2 linked regions of the Sinorhizobium sp. BG8 genome follow. The main gene of each other region encodes a partner of the protein of the gene in region 2 in a complex. Links are inferred from orthologs where the notes say so. Each region holds a gene or a part of one and is shown on either strand. Other genes may lie near its edges. The genes, in order: dnaN and F3Y30_RS04135.

Region 1 (3,226 bases), 170 kb from region 2 along the record:
AGCTTCATGTCGAGAAACACCTTCTTGCCGTCCTGGGCAAGATCGCGGGCGAACTCGAGGCCGCCCGCGAATGCGAGCTGGTAGCCGATCTTGTAGAAGAGAATGTCATCACCCAGGGCGGTCACCCTGGCTTCAGCCTCCGCGACCGTCGGCACGTCGAGGCCGACGATCAGGCGATCCCGTGCGGTCATGCCAGTATCCTCTGCAGAATTCAATTGCCGTCCAGTCGCACGTGACACCGCGCTTCGCAAGCCGGGAAGTCAATATTCCCGGCTGATTGCCGTTCTGCGGCAGTAACCCAGGCTTGCTCAGTGCGGCCTGCGGTAGAGCCACAGCTGCGCCGGCGGAATGTTGCGCACGACGAAATCGAGGTGGCTGATCTGGTAGCGATCCGGCATGGCGACCACGGGAGACAGTGGCCCGTAGGAGATCTGCACGATGGGGCGCCCGGCGGGAATGCGGTCGAGAAGATCTTCGATCAGGCTGACCCGCTTGTGCTGGGGAAGTTCAGCAGCGGAACTGCGGAAATCACGCAATCGAACTGTTGGCCGGCTTTCGCTCCGAGGGTCTTCGAAAGATCGAAGGCATCGCCGTTAATGAAATTGACGCCGGGGAAACGGGTGAGAAGGTGCTGATAGAATTCGGTGGAATATTCGACGGAGAAGAGCTTTTCGGGAGAAAGGCCCGTCTCCAGGATCGCCTTGGTTATCACGCCGGTCCCCGGGCCGAGCTCCAGGACGGGCAAGTTCGAGCGCGGCTCGATGATGCTCGCCATCCTGCGGGCCGTGATGGAGGAGGTGGGCAACAGCGCGCCGACTGCCTTGGTATTGCTCATCCACCCTTTGAAGAAACGGATCTCCTCGTCGAATTTCTTCCCGATCCGTTCCTTGACCTTAACTCGAAAATTCATGTCATTCCCCAATCCGACTCGAAGCGCTCGATTTATTAATTGTTCCCGTCTGCGGCAAAAACAAGTCATTCTGCGCCACGGATGCGATTCACGAACAGCTGAAATGCGGCATCGGGCGATCCTCGCCGGTAAATGCGCGCGGTCGTTGTGCGCGTCGTCGCTGCACGTCCGCGCACACGGGTTCCCGTGGTGGGCGTGCGCAAACACCCCCACCTCCACGGCCGGGTCATCTTACCTGATTTCGAAAATTGCGAGCGGGTCGAAAACGACGTTCGTCAGACGCGCATCGGCATCAGCACGTAGAGCGCGTCGTCTCCCGCCAGATCTCGTACGAGCGTCGGCGAGCCGGGATCGGCCAGCATGAAGACCGCCTCGGAGCCGGAAAGCTGGGCAGTGATGTCGAGAAGGTACTTCGCATTGAAGCCGATTTCGAGCGGATCACTCTCGTAGCCTACGGGCAGTTCCTCAGTCGCGCTGCCGGAGTCGGGATTGTTGACGGTGAGCGTCATCTGGCCTTCCGCAAGGGCTAGTTTCACGGCGCGGCCGCGCTCGGATGAGATCGTGGAGACGCGGTCGACCGCCTGGGCGAAGGACTGGCAATCGATCTTCAGTTCCTTGTCGTTGTTCGCCGGGATGACGCGCTGGTAGTCCGGGAAGGTACCGTCGATCAGCTTCGACGTCATGACGATCGAACCGATGGTGAACCGGATCTTCGCGTCGGAAACTTCGACGGTCACCATCACGTCCGGGTTGTCGACAAGCTTCTGCAATTCGCCAACGGTCTTGCGCGGTATGATGATGCCGGGCATGCCTTCCGAGCCGGATGGCGCCTCGACGTCAGCACGCGCGAGACGGTGCCCGTCAGTCGCGACGGCGCGCAGCTTGAGCTGCCCGTCGCTTTCGATCGTGTGGATGAAGATGCCATTCAGATAGTACCGGGTCTCTTCGGTGGAGATGGCGAACTGCGTCCTGTCGATCAGCATCTTCAGGTCGGTCGCCTTGAGGCGGAAGGTGTGGGTGAAGCTTCCGGCGGTCAGATCCGGGAAGTCGGATTGCGGCAGGCACTGCAGTGAGAACTTGGACCGGCCGGAGGCGACAGTCATCGTCGAGCCGTCCGGGTTGGTCGCCAGCAGCACCTCGGCCCCGTCCGGGAGCTTGCGCACGATGTCGTAGAGAAGGTGGGCCGGCACTGTCGTCGCACCCGACTGTTCCACCTGGGCAGGCGTCGCTTCGGTTATTTCGAGATCGAGGTCGGTCGCCTTCATTTCCAGGCTTGCGCCGTCCGAACGCAGCAGGACGTTCGACAGGATCGGGATCGTGTTGCGCCGTTCCACCACGCGGTGAACATGGTTCAGCGACTTCAGAAGGTTGGACCGCTCGAGAGTAATGCGCATGGAATATACCGCTTTCGACCGCTGCCTGCCGGAAATCTTCGGACACGGCATATGCTCTGGGTTTCCGGCCGCAGCCGGAAAGATGTGGATGGGCAAAATGGCAGAAATTACTGTTGCATTGCAAGAGCCATGAACCTTTGCCGCTCATGAAAGTCCAGAATGGTGAAATGGCCGGGGCTTGCAGCGGTGCGACGCCTCCACCATAACGAAAAGCGTATCGCCCGAGCCAGGGCGAACGGAAGGAATTTCGATTGTCTGACCTCGAAACGAACGGTGACGGCGCTCTCGCAAGAGAGCGTACATTTCGCATCCATGATACGCCGGTGCGGGCGCGTCCACTCGAACCCGCGCTCTATCTGGTGGCGACGCCCATCGGCAACCTCGGCGACATCACGCTGCGGGCGCTCGAGACCCTTGCCGCTGCCGATGTGCTGGCTTGCGAGGATACCCGCGTTACTCGCGTTCTGCTCGACCGCTATGGGATCGTGAACCGGCCGTATTCCTACCACGAGCACAATGCCAACGAAGCAGGGCCCCGCCTGCTGGCGGCGCTTTCCGCCGGCAAGTCGGTCGCGCTCGTGTCCGACGCCGGTACGCCGCTCGTGTCCGATCCGGGATATCGGCTGGGCCAGTTGGCGCTCGAGAGCGGATATAAGGTCGTCCCGGTGCCGGGGGCATCCGCGCCTCTCGCTGCCCTGGTCGGATCGGGCCTGCCGAACGATGCCTTCCTGTTTGCCGGTTTCCTTCCGACGAAGGACAAGGCGCGCCGCGACCGACTGGCGGAGCTAACAGACATTCCGGCCACCCTCATCTTCTTCGAATCGCCGCATCGCATTGGCGCAACGCTCGCCGCAGCAGCCGACGTCCTCGGAGCCGGGCGCCCTGCCTGCGTGTGCCGCGAGCTCACCAAGACCTTCGAGGA
Region 2 (3,210 bases):
GAAAAAGACCGTGTCCTACCTCTCCGAACTCGGCAAGGAAGCCGGAACGACGGTCATCAGCAATTTCAGCTTCAACGAGCACCGCTGGCGGCGCGCCATCACGGCGCTTCCGACGCTCGCGCAATCCCTCAAGCGAATGCAGGAACGCTTCGATGCCGAGGGCGGCCCCGTCGGAACGGCAGGATCACTCGAGCCCGGCGCATTCGCCTACGAGACCATTCTTTCCTCTTACACGCCGACCGGATTCGTCGATCTTTCCGGGGAAAGACGGGAGGCCTTGAGAACCTTCGCGGAAAAAGCGGCGGCAGCCGGTCATTCGGCGGGAGCGCCGGCAACGGATCCGGTCACGCGCCAGAAGGCCAATCTGCGCATTGCGGCAAGTATGGAAACAAGCGCGCGCGCGCCGAGCGCCCCACCGCCACCACCAGCACCGAACGGGTGATCAGAACGGCAGCTTGAAGCCGGGCGGGATCGGGAGACCGGCCGTCAGCGCCTTGGTCTTCTCGGCGGCCAGCGCTTCGGCCTTGTCCTTGGCATCCTTGTGGGCGGCGACGATCAGATCCTCGAGGATCTCGACATCATCTTCCTTGAAGAGCGAGGGGTCGACCTTCAAGCCCTTCAAATTGCCCTTCCCATCGAGCGTAACGGAGACGAGACCACCGCCGGACGTGCCGGAGACCTCCAGCGCAGCGATCTCCTCCTGCATCTTCTCCATCTTGGCCTGCATTTCCTTGACCTTGCCCATCATGCCCATGATGTCGCGCATCGGTCTCTCCTTCTCGTCGTTCTCGGGTTTTTCAGTATTCGATATCGTCGCCTGGGAGAATGTCGCCCTCGGCAGACTCGGCGGCGGCCGGCGCCTCCAGGGTCTCGACCTCCGCTTCCTGCACCTTGATGCGCACGTCGGTGATCTTCGCTCCGGGGAAGCGCTGGAGGATTGCCGCTACATCCGGATCCTGGCGCGCGTCTGCGACGCGATCCTCCTGTTCCTTGGCCTCCGCCTCGGCAAGCGTGAGGGAACCCGCCTCCCGCGACAGGATCACCATCCAGCGCGTACCAGTCCATTCCTCGAGCCTGCGCTGCAGATCGGCGACCAGTGATTTCGGCGCGTCGTCGCCGAGGTTGATCTCGAGCCGGCCCGGCTCCAGCCGGACGAGGCGCACGAAACCGCGCAACAGCGCGCGCAGTCGAATGTCGCGGTTCTTCGTGCAGAGATCCGCAATGTCATTAAGGGAAGCGACGGGCACCTTCGCGGCGGCTTGCGCGGCTGGAGCTTCCGCCGCGCGCGTCTCGATACGCCCGACCGTCTCGGGCTGCGGGGCTGCCTGGGGAACCGCGCGCAGCATCGTCGCCGCACTTCCGCCGGAGGGGCGGGCCGGGCCGGATTCGGAGGGGCGCGCGAGCGTCTGCGCCGGCATGGCAGCGCTTGGCTGCTGGACACTGCTCCCCGGGTAACCGGCGGCGGAAGGCCTCGGACCGTTTCCGCCGGCCGCATCGCCGTTCGCAAGCTCGGCGAGACGCCGTGCCGCATCTTCCGGCGACGGGAGGTTGGCCGCATGAGCAAGGCGAATGAGGACCATTTCGGCCGCGCCTGCAGGCCTGCTGGAGGACTCCGTCTCGGGAATCCCCTTCAACAGCATCTGCCACATGCGCGAGAGTGTGCTCACGGTTATGGAATTGGCGAACTCCAGTCCGCGTACCCGCTCGATTTCGCTCAGCGACTGATCGGTGACCGCTTCGGGCACATACTTCAGGCGGGTCACCAGGTGGGTGAAGTCGGCAAGATCGGTGAGCACCACGGGCGGGCTCGCACCCGCCTCGTACTGGGCGGAAAATTCGGCGAGCGCCGCGGCAGCGTCGCCCCTCACGATATGCTCGAAAAGATCGACGATCCGCGCTCGGTCCGCAAGGCCGAGCATTGAGCGAACCGCCTCAACCTCGACGGCGCCGCTCCCATGGGCGATTGCCTGGTCGAGAAGTGACAGGCCATCGCGCGCCGAGCCTTCCGCCGCACGGGCGATCATTGCCAGGGCGTCGGCATCCGCAGAGACACCTTCCTTGCCGAGGATGGTCGTGAACAGGCCAACCAGCTCGGACGCACCGATGCGGCGCAGGTCGAAGCGCTGGCATCGGGAAAGGACCGTGATGGGAACCTTCCTGATCTCGGTGGTGGCGAAGATGAACTTCACATGCTCCGGAGGCTCCTCGAGGGTCTTCAGGAGACCGTTGAAAGCCTGCGTCGAGAGCATGTGCACCTCGTCGACGATATAGACCTTGTAGCGCGCGGAGACTGGCCGGTAGCGAACCTGTTCGATGATCTCACGGATATCGTCGATGCCGGTGTGCGAGGCCGCGTCCATTTCGATCACATCGACGTGCCGGCCTTCCATGATGGCCTGGCAATGTTCGCCCGGTATCCTGAGGTCGATCGTCGGCTTGTCGATTTCGGCAGTCTTGTAATTGAGTGCGCGGGCGAGAATTCGCGCCGTCGTCGTCTTGCCGACACCGCGCACCCCGGTCAGCATGTAGGCCTGGGCGATGCGGCCGGTCTCGAACGCGTTCGTCAGCGTCCGCACCATCGGCTCCTGGCCGACCATGAGGTCCGAAAAATCCTTGGGTCGATATTTGCGCGCCAGCACGCGGTACGCGGCCGGCTTTTCCTGCTCTGGAGGAAGGGTATTGTCGGTCATCGCCCCTGCCGCTTGGCTATAAGTCTTGTCCAGACAGGACGGAAAAGGGTGGGAGGCTGGCACGATGACCCGTGCCTGGGCTCGTTAGGGCTGCTTCCTTCCGGACCTGACCCGGTTGGCGAGTGGCTCGTCCACCACCAACCTCCCGTACCCCATATCGGCAATATTGAACCCAATTGCAAGCCACGCCCTCAAAAAACTGTTGGAGCATCATCCGAACCCATGGCATGACTCTTGTCAAAGAAACTCCGGGAGCGAAACTTGACGGAATACCACCTCGACGAACGGCTTGCACGCGACAGCGATCTGGTGACCAAGATCGGCCTGTGCGAATTGCGGCTGATGAAGGACGGCCGGTGGCCCTGGCTCGTGCTCATTCCCCAACGCGGCGGCATCAGCGAAGTTTTCGAGCTGACGCCCCTGGACCAGACCATGCTCACTTTCGAGACGGCTCTCGTTGGCGAGGCCCTGAAGCGCGCGACCGGTGCGACGAAGATCAACGTCGCAGCGATTGGAAACA

Evidence for each region.
Region 1: the proteins of F3Y30_RS04135 (region 2) and dnaN are in contact, whole or in part, in a cryo-EM structure (PDB 8GIZ), measured with the Escherichia coli proteins. The link is inferred for Sinorhizobium sp. BG8 from one-to-one orthologs.

The regions. Positions count from the first base shown.
Region 1 is NZ_CP044011.1:1,070,183-1,073,408, forward strand. The notes cover bases 246-3,153. They hold dnaN (DNA polymerase III subunit beta), read right to left. Parts: upstream 2,305-3,153; coding sequence 1,186-2,304; downstream 246-1,185. Other genes in these bases: F3Y30_RS26575 (hypothetical protein), read left to right, coding at 2,303-2,437. In the rest of the region: pyrF (orotidine-5'-phosphate decarboxylase), read right to left, coding at 1-191. UniProt on the Escherichia coli protein: Confers DNA tethering and processivity to DNA polymerases and other proteins. Acts as a clamp, forming a ring around DNA (a reaction catalyzed by the clamp-loading complex) which diffuses in an ATP-independent manner freely and bidirectionally along dsDNA.
Region 2 is NZ_CP044011.1:904,194-907,403, reverse strand. What follows is about bases 245-3,136. They hold F3Y30_RS04135 (DNA polymerase III subunit gamma/tau), read right to left. Parts: upstream 2,691-3,136; coding sequence 798-2,690; downstream 245-797. Other genes in these bases: F3Y30_RS04125 (HIT family protein), read left to right, coding at 2,952-3,136; F3Y30_RS04140 (YbaB/EbfC family nucleoid-associated protein), read right to left, coding at 443-766; F3Y30_RS04145 (patatin-like phospholipase family protein), read left to right, coding at 245-442. In the rest of the region: more of F3Y30_RS04145, read left to right, coding at 1-244; more of F3Y30_RS04125, read left to right, coding at 3,137-3,210. UniProt on the Escherichia coli protein: Part of the beta sliding clamp loading complex, which hydrolyzes ATP to load the beta clamp onto primed DNA to form the DNA replication pre-initiation complex.